Linked DNA regions of Sagittula stellata E-37. The protein of the gene in region 1 interacts with the protein of each later gene in a pairwise test. Links are inferred from orthologs where the notes say so. Each region holds a gene or a part of one and is shown on either strand. Other genes may lie near its edges. The genes, in order: ABFK29_RS11315 and ABFK29_RS08055.

Region 1 (10,582 bases):
CAGCCAGTGTTCGATCCCGGCGTGTTTGCGGCCCGCGCTCACCGCCTCGTACAGCGGGTCGTCGGTACCCGCCGCGCCGAACTCGATCCGGTAGTTCTGGCGGAAGCGCAGGATCGCCGCCTCGTCGAGGATGACCTCGGACACCGGCGCCAGTTCCACTACGTCGAGCTTTTCCGTCGTGCGCTGGGACGCGGCGTCGAAACGGCGCGCGCCCTCCAGCGTGTCGCCGAAGAAGTCGAGCCTGACCGGGCCGCCCTCGCCCGGCGGGTAGATGTCGATGATGCCGCCCCGGATGGCGTAGTCGCCCGGCTCCGTCACCGTGGGCGCCTGGCTGAAGCCCATACGCACGAGGAAGGCGCGCAGGGCCTCCTCGTCGACGCGGTCGCCAACGCGGGCGGTGAAGGCCGCCTCGCGCAGCACCTCGCGCGCGGGCAGACGCTGCATGGCCGCGCCCAGCGTGGTCAGCAGGACGAAGCGCTCCGGCATGCCGTGCGCCAGCCCCGCCAGCGTCGCCATGCGCGCCGCCGAGATGTCGGCATTGGGCGAAACACGGTCGTAGGGCACGCAGTCCCAGGCCGGGAAGACCACGACCGGCATGTCGGGGGCAAAGAAGGCCAGCGCATCGCGCATCGCCGCCAGCCGCTTGTCGTCCCGGGCGATGTGCACCACCGGCCCGCCCACCTTCGCCACCTCGCCCAGCACGAGCCGCGCGTCAAAGCCCTCGGGGGCGCCGCCGATGATCACCTGTCCAGCCATGCCGCCTCAGATGGCCCGACCGTGCGGCGCCGTCAAGCACGACCTCTCGCCGCATCCGATCCCGCGCCGCCCTCCGGCAAGAGCGCCCGAAGCACCCCATCCCCCGCGGGCTTTCTTCCGGAGCCGTCCGTCGCCTGGCGACGCCACGACGGGGACGGCGCACCGGGACAAGCCAAATCGCCGAGGGGCCCCCGCAAGGGGGATGCGGCTATTTTGCTTGGCGCGGGGCTGCGGCCCTGTCAGGCAAGGCGCGGGCGAGGGACGGAACCGGAGGAAAGCGGGCTTTCTTCTGGTGAGTCCCGGAGCCGCCGCCAAGGATCGTCGCCCGCAGCGGGGCCACAAGCGACACCATCCCGTAGGGCGGGGCTTTGCGCCGCCCTGCCCGCCGGTCAGCCTCCCAGAACGCCGACAGAGAGGTTCTGGAACATTCCCCAAAGGGCGGTGACGAAGATCGACACCAGCCCGATCATCTGGGTGACAACGCGGTGCAGGCGAAGCCGCCGCCACAGCCGTTCTCCGGCTTGTTCGCCCGCCCGGATACGTCGCGCGGAATAGACGCTCAGCAATCCCACCAGCGTCATCGGGAAGCCCAGCAGGAACAGCGCCTGCGCCAGTTCCACCCCGTACCAGAACCCCAGGATCGCGGCGCCCGACAGGAAGGCGGAGGTCAGCGCCGACAGGAACAGTCCGGATTCGTCGACGATGTAGAGAAACCGGTTGGTGTTGATGCGCACCAGGTCTTCCAGGTCCTGCTCCGCCTGACCGCCGCTGCGGCGCGCGCGGGCGACCATGTCGAAGGGCACGCCCAGCACCCAATGGCTGGTCGACGACCAAAGGACAGCGAGCACGATCCAGAACCAGAGGTTGGAGAAGGACCGCATGTCGATCACTTCGAAAACCGTGCCGTACCAGTCCATGCCTGCCATTTCCCTGCTGCCGTTCGGACTTACTAGCGCGCGTGCACGGAAATGCCCAGCGTCAAACAGTCGGGTTCCGCAGGCCGGGGGGCCGTCGCGGCCGGTCCCAATTCGTCGCGGGCGGGCCACTGGACAAGCGGGGACGGCGGGTGCATCCCTTGGCGCGACGCCAAAGGAGATGCCCGATGCACAGCCCCGCCCCCTTCCCCGCCCTGCGACTCCGCCGTCTGCGCCGCACGCCCGCGCTTCGCGCGCTGGTGGCCGAGACGGTGCTGAGCCCGGCGGACTTCATCTGGCCGGTCTTCGTGCGCGACGGCGAGGGCGTGTCGGAGCCGATCCATTCCATGCCCGGGGTGAACCGGCTGTCGGTCGACAAGGTGGTGGAGGCCGCGCGCGAGGCACATGCGCTGGGTATCCCCGCGATCTGCCTCTTTCCCTACACCGACCCCGCGCTGAAGACCGAGGACTGCGCCGAGGCGTGGAACCCGGACAACCTGTCCAACCGCGCGACCCGCGCGATCAAGGCGGCGGTGCCGGGCATCGCGGTGATGACCGACGTGGCGCTCGACCCCTACAACATCAACGGCCATGACGGCTTTGTCGAAGACGGTGTGATCGTCAACGACCGCACGGTCGAGGCGCTGGTCAAACAGGCGCTCAGCCAGGCCGAGGCGGGTGCCGACATCATCGGGCCGTCCGACATGATGGACGGGCGCATCGGCGCGATCCGCTCGGCCCTGGAAAGCGCGGGCCATCAGGACGTCCTGCTGCTGAGCTACGCCGCGAAGTATGCCTCGGCCTTCTACGGGCCGTTCCGCGACGCGGTCGGCGCCTCGGGCGCGCTGCAGGGCGACAAGAAGACCTACCAACAGGACCCCGGCAATTCCGACGAGGCGATGCGGCTGGTCGCCCGCGACCTGGACGAAGGCGCCGACATGATCATGGTGAAACCGGGGATGCCGTATCTCGACATCTGCCGCCGTGCCAAGGACACCTTCGGCGCGCCGACCTTCGCCTACCAGGTGTCGGGCGAATACGCGATGCTGGCCGGTGCCGGCGAACGCGGCTGGGTCGACGGCGAGAAGGTCATGATCGAAAGCCTGACCGCCTTCAAGCGCGCGGGCTGCGATGGGGTGCTGACCTATTTCGCCCCCGCCGCCGCGCGCCTGCTGAACGGCTGAGGCGCTGTACACTCACCCGGGGCGGGTCAACGATTTCAACGCCTTGCAGAGGGCCGCGGGCTGACGTTGCGTCGGCGGCCCCACGCGGGGCGCAGGCGATCGTGCCCGGCCGCAAGGCACCTGCCCCAATCAATAGCGGGTCTTTGCCCATCGACCACAAGTTGAGGTGACAATCCCCGCACGCGCGCGTATAAGCGGGGCAACCGGCGGCAAAGCCGGACGAACGAGGCATCGGCAGAAAAGAGCACACCATGACACATACGCGACGCGACGTATTTCTCGGCCTTGGGGCCGTCGGGCTTCTGGGCGCCTGCGCCAATGGCGTCGGCGGCAGAGGCGGAGCGACCATCGACGCGAGGGTCGACGCCACGCTTGCACAACTTTACCGCGACTACCCTGCGACCCGGCAACTGGCGGACAAATCCGCGGGTCTGCTTGTCATGCCGCTGGTGACGGAGGCGGGCCTGGGCTTTGGCGGCGGCGGCGGCAACGGCGCGCTGCGGATCGGTGGCGCGACGGTCGATTACTACAACATGGTCAAGGCCTCCGGCGGTCTGCAGATCGGTGTCCAGCAGTACAGCCATGTCCTGTTCTTCATGACCGACGACGCGCTGCAGACCTTCCGCCGTTCGGGCGGTTTCGCCGCGGGCGCGGGTATCGCCTATGCCACCCCGCAAAAGGGCGAGGCGCTGGCAGCCGAGACCACCACCTCGCTTGCGCCGGTGATCGCGGTGATCTTCGGCCAATCCGGTCTGCGGGTCGGCGCGACGCTGGAAGGCGTGAAGTACACGCGCATTATCCCCTGATAGACCCGATCTGAGCGCATGACGGACGGCGCGGCCCATTCGGCCGCGCCTTTGGCATTTTTTGCACCTGCGGGGAACGGGACAGGGATTTGGGCATTGGTCCTCCGACAGGAGAGACCAGAATGACCACCGAGCAGACGTCACGGGACCGCGCGTCCACCTCCCGCAACGCCATCCGGCATCACGGCAAGCAGCTTTTGGGCGGCGCGCACAGGTTTGCGTCCGGCGCCGGGCGCAGGCTGCGCCGGTCCGGGTGGAAGACCCGAACGGCGCTGGCACTGGGCACGGTCGCCCTGCTGGGGGCCGCAAGCGTCTCGGTGGCCGTGGCCTCGCTGGACGATCTCGACGCGCTCGAAGCGCGGCGCGACCGGCCTCTGCGGCTGGAGGACGCCACCGGCGGGCCGCTGTTCATGCGCGGCGAAAGTCCCACCGACTATGCCACCATCGACCGCATTCCCGACACGCTGGAAAACGCCGTCATCGCCATCGAGGACCAGCGGTTTCGCGACCACGGCGGGCTGGACTACCGCTCCATCGGGCGGGCGTTCTGGACCAACGCCGCCGCCGGAGAGATCGTCCAGGGCGGCAGCACCATCTCTCAGCAGCTCGTGAAGATCAGCTACCTGGAGCCGGAGCGCACCTATAAGCGCAAGCTGCACGAGGCGCTTCTGACCCGCGAACTGGAATCGGCGCACAGCAAGGACGAGATTCTCGAGATGTATCTCAACCGGATCTACCTGGGTAGCGGGGCCTACGGGATGCCGTCCGCCGCGCAGGTCTATTTCGGCAAGCGGATCGAGGATCTGAGCCTCGCGGAAAGCGCGCTTCTGGCGGCCTCGATACAGGCACCTTCGGTCGTCAACCCGCGCAACGACATGGACGCGGCGCGCGACCGGGCACAGGTGGTGATCCGCGCGATGGTGTCGAGCGGCAGCATCGACGAGAACGCCGCCAACGCCGCCCTGGCCGAGCTGACCGTGATGGCACCCTCCTCGGGCGAGCGGCCCTATGGCGGCTGGTTCGCGGACATCGCGGCGCGCGAGGGCGCGTCCCTTGCGGCGCGTTTCTCGGGCGCGTCGGCGCTGCGCACGACGCTCGACCCGGAGCTTCAACGGCTGGCAGAGCGCGCGGTGCAGGACCGGATGGCGGGCCTCCCGATGGAGGCGGCGCTGGTGGCGCTGCGCCCCGACGGCAGTGTCGCGGCGCTGGTTGGCGGCAAGGACTACCAGGTGAGCCAGTTCAACAGGGCCACGCAGGCGCAGAGGCAGCCGGGATCGACCTTCAAGACCTTCGTGTACCTGACCGCGCTGGCCGACGGCTACCGCCCGGGCACGAAGATTTCCGACCGTCCCATCGACATCGACGGCTATGCGCCCGAAAACTTCGGCGGCCGGTTCCACGGCGACGTTCCGATGGCCACGTCGTTTGCGAAGTCGATGAACGCGGCGGCGGTTCGGCTGGCCATGGACGTGGGCATCGGCAATGTGGTGAAGACCGCGCGGCTTCTGGGCATCGACGCCGAATTGTCCGAGACCCCCTCTGTCGCGCTTGGCGCTTCGGGTGTGTCGTTGCTGGAGCTGACGGCAGCCTATGGCGCCATAGCGACCGGGCGCGCGCCGTTCGAGACGCATTTCGTCAGCGGGATCACGGCGGGCACCGACCGGACCTACTATCCGCTGAAATGGAAGATACCGGAGACGACCGGGCGCACCGCAGAGTTGATGAACGCACGCGCGGACATGGCGGGTTTGCTGCGGGCCGTTGTCACGGACGGCACCGGCAAGGCGGTGGCGGACGTGCCCGGCGCAGTGGGCAAGACCGGCACCAGCCAGAACTTCCGCGACGCGCTGTTCGTCGGCTGGAACGATGCGCTGATCGTCGGCGTCTGGGTCGGCAACGACGACAATTCGCCCATGGACGAAGTCACCGGGGGGTCGCTACCGGCGGAGATCTGGTCGGACTTCCTGACGGCGGCGCAGGGCATGGACGTCCGCCTTCCGCAAGTGGCAGAGCCCCCGGCGACCTCGGGCTCGGACGAAACGGGCGCGCCGGCGGTTGCCGCAGCCGTGCGGCCCGTGCCGCGCGATACCGAAGACGCGTCGCGTTCCGAACTGGAAACTGTGTTGGGGGCCGCCCTGTCGCGGATCGAGGCCGACGGACAGGTGCGGGGCAAGGACATCGACGACCTGCGCCGCACGATGGAGCGGGAACTGCGGACCGGCGACGTCAGCGGGTTGCGCGACCTCATGATCCGGTCGTTGGCGGATACCGCCGGGCAGACCACCGCGCAGCAGCAGTGCGACGTCCGAGCCTGTAAACGCGCCTACCGGTCGTTCCGGGAAGCCGACTGCACGTTCCAGCCCTATGGCGGCGGACCGCGGGAAATCTGCACGCAGTAAAGGTTGAAGCGTTATGGGGGTTGGGCGGTCGCGTGCCGCCCGTCTGCCGGTCCTAGTGGTAACGGAACTCGCCGACCACGTTGCGCCATTCCCCGGGCGAGATCATCTTGCGGTGGGTGAAACGGATGGAATGCAGCGGACCCTCTATGCTGTCCTGCCAGAACTCGATGAAGCCGAACAGTCTGGGATGGTCCGGCGCCAGATCGTAGTCCTGCCAGACGAAGGTGTTCAGCACATTGCGGTAGTCCGGCATGCGATAGAAGATCTCTGCCGTGGTCAGCCCGTAGCCTTTCAACATCATTTCGGTTTCGGTCATCTGCATCTTGTTTGCCCTTGGAGTTTGCCGTAAGAGCATGGTGCCGAGGGCGTTATTACTTTTCAATGAAAACAGTGTGTTAGCAGTCATATCCAGTGGCTGCCAAAACCACCGCCCCCGGCGGCATTGCACCCCATATCCTGCATCTGATATAGATGCGCCAACAAGATATGGCAGAACGACGGACAGGCCCCAGACGTGACCGATACGCCCGAACCACCTGAAAACGAAGAAGAAAATCGTCCGAGCCACAGCGGCCCCTCGATCTCCATCGAAAACGAGATGAAGTCGAGCTATCTCGATTACGCGATGAGCGTGATCGTGAGCCGGGCGATTCCGGATCTGCGCGACGGTCTAAAACCTGTGCACCGGCGCATCCTCTTTGCCATGCACGAAGGCGGTTACACGCCCGACAAGTCGTATCGGAAGTCGGCGAAATCCGTTGGCGAGGTGATGGGCAACTACCACCCGCACGGCGATTCCGCGATCTACGACGCGCTGGTCCGCATGGCGCAGGACTTTTCCATGTCGCTGCCGCTGATCGACGGCCAGGGCAACTTCGGCTCCATGGACGGCGATCCGCCGGCGGCCATGCGTTACACCGAAAGCCGTCTGGCCAAGTCGGCGCTGCAACTGCTGAGCGACATCGACAAGGACACCGTCGATTTCCAGGACAACTACGACGGCAAGGAACGCGAACCGACGGTCCTGCCCGCGCGCTTTCCCAACGTGCTGGTCAACGGCGCCGAGGGTATCGCCGTCGGTATGGCGACGCGCATCCCGCCGCACAACCTTGGCGAGGTCATCGACGCGACGCTGGCGCTGATGGACAACCCCGACCTCAGTTCCGAAGATCTGATGGAGTGGGTCAAGGGTCCGGACTTCCCCACCGGGGGCCTCATGCTGGGCCGGTCCGGTGCGCGGAAGGCCTACCTCGAAGGGCGCGGGTCGGTCATCATCCGGGCCGCAACCACGGTCGAGGAGATCCGCAAGGACCGCTATGCCATCGTCATCAGCGCCATCCCCTATCAGGTGAACAAGGCCACGATGATCGAGCGCATCGCCGAGGCGGCGCGTGACAAGAAGATCGAGGGCATCGCGCACGTTCAGGACGAATCCGACCGCGACGGCGTGCGGGTTGTGGTGGAGCTGAAGCGCGACGCCACCGCCGAGGTGGTACTGAACCAGCTTTACCGCTTTACGCCGATGCAGACGTCCTTTGGCTGCAACATGCTGGCGCTGAACGGCGGCAAGCCGGAGCAGTTGACGCTGCGCGGGTTCCTTTCGGCCTTCCTCGACTTCCGCGAAGACGTGATCGCCCGCCGCACCGCCTACCTGCTCCGCAAGGCGCGGGAGCGGTCGCACGTGCTGTGCGGTCTGGCGGTGGCCGTCTCCAACGTCGACGAGGTCGTCGCGACGATCCGGTCGTCCGCCGACGCGCCGGAGGCCCGGCAGCGGCTGATGGAGCGGCGCTGGCCCGCGCAGGACATCCTACCCTACATCGCGCTGATCGACGATCCGACCCACAAGGCCAACGAGGACGGCACCTACAACCTGTCCGAAACCCAGGCGCGCGCGATTCTCGACCTGCGGCTGCAGCGCCTGACCCAGATCGGTGTCAAGGAAGTCACGGACGAGCTGGAAGACCTGGCCGCCAAGATCAAGGACTACCTCGAAATCCTGTCCAGCCGCGAGCGGATCATGGGCATCATCCGCGAGGAGATGACCGCCATCCGTGAAGAGTTCGCCGTGCCGCGCCGCACGGAGATCGTCGACTGGGCCGGCGACATGGACGACGAGGACCTGATCGAGCGTGAGGACATGGTCGTGACCGTCACCGCGGGCGGCTACATCAAGCGCACGGCGCTGGCCGACTTCCGCGCGCAGAAGCGCGGCGGAAAGGGGCTGTCCGGCGGCGGGCTGAAGGAGGACGACGTCGTCACGACGCTGTTCGTCGCCAACACGCACACGCAGCTTCTGTTCTTCACCACGGACGGCATGGTCTACAAGCTGAAGACCTGGCGCCTGCCGCTGGGCGGGCGCACGTCGAAGGGCAAGGCGATCGTCAACATCCTGCCGATCCCGACAGGCGTGTCGATCGCCGCGATCATGCCCGTCGACCGGGACGAGGACGAATGGGACGATTTGCAGATCGTGTTCGCGACCTCCAAGGGTTCTGTCCGGCGCAACCGGTTGTCGGATTTCACCAACGTCATGCGCAACGGCAAGATCGCGATGAAGTTCGAGGGCGAGGACGAGAACACCCGCCTGATCAACGCGCGCATCTGTTCGGAGGAGGACGACGTGATGCTGGTCACGAACTCCGGCCGGGCGATCCGCTTCCCGGTGCCGGAGGTGCGGGTCTTCAATTCGCGCAATTCCACCGGGGTCCGGGGCATCCGTCTGAAAAACGGCGACGAGGTCGTGTCGATGTCGGTGATCCGCCACTTCGAGGCGGAGTCGGACGAACGGGCCAGCTATCTGAAGATGCGCCGCCTGATGGCCGGCGTGACGGAGGACGAGGGCAGCGACGAGGACGGCAATGCGGATGCGCCTCTGGAGCAGGAGCGCTACGCCGAGATGTCGGCGGCGGAGAACCTGATCCTGACGATCACCGCGCGGGGCCTGGGCAAGCTGTCGTCGTCGCACGACTACCCTGTGCGCGGACGTGGTGGCCAGGGTGTCACGGCGTGGGAGAAATCCATGCGCGGCGGCGACATCGTGGCCTCTTTCCCGGTGGAACAGGGCGACCAGATCATGCTGGCGACCTCGACCGGCCAATCGATCCGGGTGCCGGTGGACGGCATCTCGTTCCGGTCGCGCAGTGCGGGCGGCGTGCGGGTGTTCAACACGGGTGCAGAGGAAACGGTGGTTTCGGTGGCGTGGATTGCCGATCAGGCCGACGAAGAGCCCGAGGCCTCCGGCGACGACTGACGCCCCGTCCTTCCACCCCTTCCTGACTCTGCGAAAACAGATCGCGGCCCGGCCCTGCGCCGGGCCGATTTTCGTTCAGGTGCCAGCCGTTTAAGGAGCAGATTCAACCTATGGGCGTAGTTAACACTACGTTAACCTTTGGAGTGCAGGTGGTTTGGATAATGAAATCAGCCACATGAACCTATACTTTCGAGACTGATCTCGCCCCCTCTTTTCGCAAGCTCGTCATTGCGTAACTGGCATGATCTACCTAAAGGTTAATAGGCGCCCGCCGTCTTGGCTGGAGTGTTTCCTGCACCCGGGTCGATATCCCGCATCTTGTCAGGCTTACCTTCGGGGAACTGCTATGGAAAATTGGGACGACCTCAGGTTTCTGGTGGCGCTGGCCCGCACCGGCACCATGAAGGCGGCGGCAATGATGCTGGGCACCAACACCGCGACGGTGTCGCGCCGCATCGACAGGCTGTCCGAGGCGCTCGGTGAAGCGGCCTTCGTCAAGACGCCCGGGGGTTGGCAGCCGTCCGAAGCGGTGAAGGACCTGATCCAGGTCGCCCAGACGTTCGACGGCCAGATCCAGACCGCGTTGCATGCCAAGGTCGGCAAAGACACCGCGCCGGTCCGTGTGAAGCTGGGTGCCGTGCCCTTCATCGCGCGCCACATCCTGATCCCCGGCATGGGCCGCTACAACGACCTGCTCGACGGCATCGAGCTGCACCTGACCGACCGTTTCTTCAAGGACGGTCTCGGCGATCATGACATCGTCGTCCAGCTGAACCGTCCCGCCGACGGCCGCGTCGTGACGCGGCGGATCGGGCGGCTGGCGGCCCGTCTCTACCGGCCGGTCGACGTGCCGGAGCCGCAGCATTGGGCGGGCTACAGCGCGCGGCTCGACAATGTGTCGTTCCAGCGCTTCGGTTTCGACGCCTTCGACAAGCCGCCGAAGGTCCGGTTGAGCGGCGCGGACGCCGTCGCGGGGGTTATCAAGTCCGCGGGTTACGCCGGCCCCCTGCCCGACGTGATCGGACTGCACGATCCGGAGCTGGTCGTCTTCGATCCCGACAGCCCGCCGCACATCATCGAAGTGTGGATGTTCTACCACGAGACCCGCCGCGACGATCCTGTGATCCGCAACACCGTGGATTACGTGCTGGGCTGTTTCCAGGACAACGAGACAACGCTCTCCGAACGCGCCGCCGCAGAGTAATTTCATTTCTGCAACGTCGGGTTTACTCATCCTGCAGTTGAAAACACGCTAAAGATGATTCAGTGTTTT
Region 2 (4,868 bases), 700 kb from region 1 along the record:
TCCTGCAGTTGCATGGCGACAGGAAACGCCACGTCAACCGGTATGCCACCGAGACGCCCGAGGCCGAGGCGCCGTTCGAGATCGTCACGCGCAAGGCCGTCGGACCGGACAAGGACGAGCTGACCGCGAACCCGCGCGCACGGTCAGCCAAGCTTCGCGTGGCGCGCCGCACCGACCTGCCCGCCGAGGCGGTCGCCGCGGACGAGATTGCCATGCCCATGCTCAAAGCGACTACAAAGGGGAAAAACTGATATGCGCACGCTGTTGTTCATCCTTTCGGCGCTGGCGGTGATCGGCTCGGGCTACTGGGCCTACCGCGAGAACTACCAGACGCAGGACGAGCTGGACCACGTCGCCGGACTGCGCCGCGAAATCGGCGCGGCGCGCGAACGGCTGTCGATCCTGAGGGCGGAGTGGGCCTATCTCAACCGCCCCGACCGTTTGCGCGACCTGGCCGAGATGAACTTCGACAAGCTGCAGCTTCTGTCCCTGCGTCCCGACCAGTTCGGGCTGATCGTGCAGGTGGCCTATCCGCTGCCGCCGGAGCTGACCCTGGACGGGGTCGAGGAAGTCACCACGAGGGGAGCGACCAACCCATGACACGCGTGCCGTTGCGCCCGTTGGCGCGCATTCTCGAAGCCCGTCGCAAGGGCGAGAACCCGGACGCCATCGAGAAGGAAAACCGCCGCATCCGCCACGAGGCGATGCGCGACAGGATGCGCCTGCGCGCCGAGGGCCGGCTGCTGGTGCTGGCGATGATGTTCTTCTGTGCCTACGGGGTGATCGGGGCGCGCATGGGCATGTTGTCGGCCTCCGAACCCGAAGAGCCGCGGGCCCAGACCTCGGGCGCCTCGATCATCGCCAGCCGCGCCGACATCGTGGACCGCCACGGGCGTATCCTTGCGACCAACATGTCGACGCATTCGCTTTATGCGCACCCCAACCAGATGATCGACCCGGAGCGCGCGGCATTGCGGTTGGCCGAGATCTTCCCGGATCTCGACGGCGAGAAGCTGGCCAAGCGGTTCATGGACCCCAAGCGCAAGTTCCTGTGGGTGAAGAAGAAACTGAGCCCCGAGCAGATGCAGGCCGTGCATGACATCGGTGAGCCGGGGCTGCTGTTCGGTCCGCGCGAGATGCGGCTTTATCCCAACGGCGCACTGGCATCGCACGTTCTGGGCGGTGCCTCCTTCGGGGCAGAGGGTGTGCATTCCGCAGAGGTGATCGGCACCGCGGGGATCGAGAAGTTCTTTGACAAGGACCTGCGCGATCCCGCCCGCGAGGGTGTGCCGCTGACCCTGTCCATCGACCTGACGGTTCAGGCGGCGGCAGAGGAAGTGCTGAACGCGGGTATGAAACTGATGAACGCCAGGGGCGCGGCCTCTGTCCTTCTGGATGTGCACACCGGAGAGGTGCTGGCCATCGTGTCGCTGCCGGATTTCGACCCGAACGACCGTCCGCGCCCGCCGACCGAAGGCAGCCCGTCCGACTCGCCGCTGTTCAACCGTGCGGTACAGGGCGTGTACGAGCTGGGCTCGACCTTCAAGATCTTCGCCGCCGCGCAGGCCATGCAGCTTGGGCTGGTCAATTCGAGCACGGTGATCGACACCTCGCCGCCCTTCAAGGTCGGGGGCCACCGGATCGGCGAGTTCCAGAACCACAACTACGGCAAGCTGTCGGTCGAGAAGATCATCGTGAAGTCCTCGAACCGGGGCACGGGCAAGCTGGCGCTGGCCATCGGCCCGACCCGCCAGCAGGACTTCCTGAAGGCTTTGGGCCTGTTCGACGCGACGCCGCTGGAGATCGTCGAGGCCTCCGGGGGCAAGCCGCTCTGGCCGTCGCGCTGGACCGATCTTTCGGCGGTGACGATTTCTTACGGGCACGGGATTTCCACGACACCGCTGCACCTTGCGGCCGGATACGCGGCCATCGCCAACGGCGGTCACATCGTGAAACCGACGCTGCTGAAGCAGTCCGGCCCGCGTTACCAGGATGTGATCCTGCGCGAGGATGTGGCCCATGATGCGCTGCACATGCTGCGGCAGGTTGTGGCCAGCGAGGACGGCACGGCCTCCTTCGCGGAGGTGCCCGGCTACCACGTGGGCGGCAAGACCGGCACGGCGGACAAACCGAAGGAGCGCGGGGGCGGTTACTACAAGGACAAGGTCATCGCGACCTTCGCCTCGATCTTCCCGGCAAACGATCCGAAATACGTGCTGGTGGTGACGCTGGACGAACCGGTGGAGACCTCGGGCGCCAAGCCGCGCCGCACCGCGGGCTGGACGGCAGTGCCGGTCGCGGCCGAGATGATCGGCAGGATCGCGCCGCTGTTGGGCTTGCGTCCGGACTATGAAACGGGGCAATTGGACATGAGCATGAATGCCTCGGACTAGGGATCTGGCCGCCGCCGGGGCAGGGGGAAATGTGCCAGCGAAAAGCCGGGAAATCTAAGATGTCGTCTGACGGGACAGTGGTGAAAAGCCTGAGGGATCTGGGCCTGACGGCCCGGGGCGGGCGCGACGTCAAGGTCACCGACCTTGCTGTCGACAGCCGCGATGTGCGGGAAGGTTACCTGTTCGCCGCCCTGCCGGGCACGCGCGTCCACGGGGCCGAATTCATCCAGTACGCGCTGCGGATGGGCGCGGGGGCGGTGCTGACGGATGCCGCCGGGGCGAAGATCGCCGCGGATGTGCTGGGCGGTGCCGACGCGGCGCTGATCGTGGCCGAAGATCCGCGCCAGGCGCTGGCCTATACATCCGCCCTGTGGTTCGGCGCGCAGCCCGAGACCATGGTGGCGGTGACCGGGACCAACGGCAAGACGTCCGTGGCGACCTTCACGCGTCAGATCTGGCAGGAGCTGGGATTGCGCGCGGTCAACTTGGGCACCACGGGGGTCGAGGGCGACTGGACCGCGCCGCTGAAACACACCACGCCGGAGCCAATCACCTTGCACCGGATGCTGGCCGGTGCGGCGGAGTCGGGCGTGACCCACGCCGCGATGGAGGCCTCGTCCCACGGCTTGTCGCAGCGGCGGCTCGACGGGGTGCAACTGATGGCGGCGGGGTTCACGAACTTCACGCAGGATCACCTCGACTATCACGCGAGCTTCGAGGACTACTTTGCCGCAAAGGCGGGGCTTTTCGCCCGTGTCCTTCCGGAGGACGGGGTGGCCGTCATCAACATCGACGATCCGCGCGGCGTCGACATGGTGGCGATTGCGCGGGCGCGCGGGCAGGAGGTGCTGACCGTGGGCCGCGAAGCTGCGGACATCTGTCTGGAGGCGCAGCGCTTCGACGCCACGGGCCAGGAGATCCGGCTGAGTTTCGAGGGCGAAGTGCGTCAGGAGCGGCTTGGCCTGATCGGCGGTTTCCAGGCCGACAACGTCCTGCTGGCGGCGGGGCTGGTCATCGCCTGCGGCGGCGACCCGGACGACGTCTTCGATGTGTTGCCGATGCTTGGCACGGTGCGCGGGCGCATGCAGCTTGCCGCGATGCGCGACAATGGCGCGGCGGTCTTCGTCGACTATGCCCATACGCCGGATGCGGTGGCGACGGCCATCAAGGCGCTGCGCCCGCATGTCATGGGACGGCTCGTGGCCATTGTCGGGGCCGGCGGCGACCGGGACAAGGGCAAGCGGCTCCTGATGGGTCAGGCGGCGGCAGAGTTCGCCGACAGCGTGATCGTGACGGACGACAACCCGCGCTCGGAGGACCCGGCGTCGATCCGCGCCATGGTCATGGAGGGCGCCCCGGAGGCGCTGGAAGTGGGCGACCGGGCAGAAGCGATCCTGCGCGGCGTCGACGCCCTCGGGCCGGGGGATGCCCTGCTCATTTGCGGCAAGGGGCATGAAAGCGGGCAGATCGTGGGTGACACGGTCTTTCCCTTCGACGACGCGGAGCAGGCCAGCGTTGCCGTGTCGGCATTGGACGGAAAGGGCCTGTGATGCTCTGGACGGCGGCAGAGGCGGCGGCGGCCACCGGCGGACGCGTGGCGTCAGACTGGGTGGCGTCGGGCGTGTCGATCGACACGCGCAGCATCGCACCCGGTGATCTGTTCGTGGCGCTGAAGGCGGCGCGGGACGGGCATGACTTCGTCGCTCAGGCGCTTGAGAAAGGCGCGGCTGCGGCGCTGGTCAGCCGCATTCCCGAGGGTGTGGACAACTCTGAAAAGCTGTTGCTGGTCGATGACGTGCAGACCGGACTTGAAGCGTTGGGCGAAGCAGCCCGCGCGCGGTTCGGCGGGCGTGTCGTGGCAGTGACCGGATCGGTGGGGAAGACCTCTACCAAGGAGATGCTGCGCACGGTGCTGTCGGAGCAGGGCACGGTCCACGCGGCCGAGAAATCCTACAACAACCACTGGGGCGTGCCGCTGACGCTGGCGCGGATGCCGAAGGACGCCGATTTCGCGGTGATCGAGATCGGCATGAACCATCCCGGAGAAATCGCACCGCTGGCCCGCATGGCCCGGCCGCATGTCGCGATGGTCACCATCGTCGCGCCCGCGCACCTTGCCGCCTTCGAGAACCTCGAAGGCATCGCGCGGGAAAAGGCGTCGATCTTCGAGGGGCTGGAGCCGGACGGAATCGCGATCTACAACGGCGATCTGGCGGTCAGCGGCATCCTGCGCGACAAGGCCGCCGAGACTGCACGGAAGTCGATCTCCTTCGGCGAAACGGCGGGCACGCATCACCGCCTGACCTCGGTCCAGGTCATGGACGCCTGCACCGTGGCAACGGGCCGGGCGTGGCGCGTTCCACTGTTGTTCAAGGTGATGGTGCCGGGGCGGCACTTCGCGATGAACGCGATGGGTGTGATGGCGGTGATCTCGGCACTGCGGCTCGACCGGGCACTGGCGGTCAACGCCCTGGC

What was found.
Region 2: the proteins of ABFK29_RS11315 (region 1) and ABFK29_RS08055 interact in binary tests that used the Escherichia coli proteins (3 or more experiments, as listed by UniProt). The link is inferred for Sagittula stellata E-37 from one-to-one orthologs.

What each region holds. Positions count from the first base shown.
Region 1 is NZ_CP155729.1:2,374,805-2,385,386, reverse strand. What follows is about bases 3,387-6,420. They hold ABFK29_RS11315 (transglycosylase domain-containing protein), read left to right. Parts: upstream 3,387-3,782; coding sequence 3,783-6,059; downstream 6,060-6,420. Other genes in these bases: ABFK29_RS11310 (usg protein), read right to left, coding at 6,112-6,381; ABFK29_RS11320 (YSC84-related protein), read left to right, coding at 3,387-3,660. Outside these bases: mfd (transcription-repair coupling factor), read right to left, coding at 1-756; ABFK29_RS11330 (hypothetical protein), read right to left, coding at 1,146-1,673; hemB (porphobilinogen synthase), read left to right, coding at 1,859-2,854; more of ABFK29_RS11320, read left to right, coding at 3,106-3,386; gyrA (DNA gyrase subunit A), read left to right, coding at 6,574-9,309; ABFK29_RS11300 (LysR family transcriptional regulator), read left to right, coding at 9,656-10,513. UniProt on the Escherichia coli protein: Cell wall formation. Synthesis of cross-linked peptidoglycan from the lipid intermediates.
Region 2 is NZ_CP155729.1:1,676,000-1,680,867, forward strand. Bases 1-2,994 are described here. They hold ABFK29_RS08055 (peptidoglycan D,D-transpeptidase FtsI family protein), read left to right. Parts: upstream 1-596; coding sequence 597-2,393; downstream 2,394-2,994. Other genes in these bases: rsmH (16S rRNA (cytosine(1402)-N(4))-methyltransferase RsmH), read left to right, coding at 1-251; ftsL (cell division protein FtsL), read left to right, coding at 253-600; ABFK29_RS08060 (UDP-N-acetylmuramoyl-L-alanyl-D-glutamate--2,6-diaminopimelate ligase), read left to right, coding at 2,453-2,994. Also shown: more of ABFK29_RS08060, read left to right, coding at 2,995-3,943; ABFK29_RS08065 (UDP-N-acetylmuramoyl-tripeptide--D-alanyl-D-alanine ligase), read left to right, coding at 3,940-4,868. UniProt on the Escherichia coli protein: Essential cell division protein that catalyzes cross-linking of the peptidoglycan cell wall at the division septum. Required for localization of FtsN.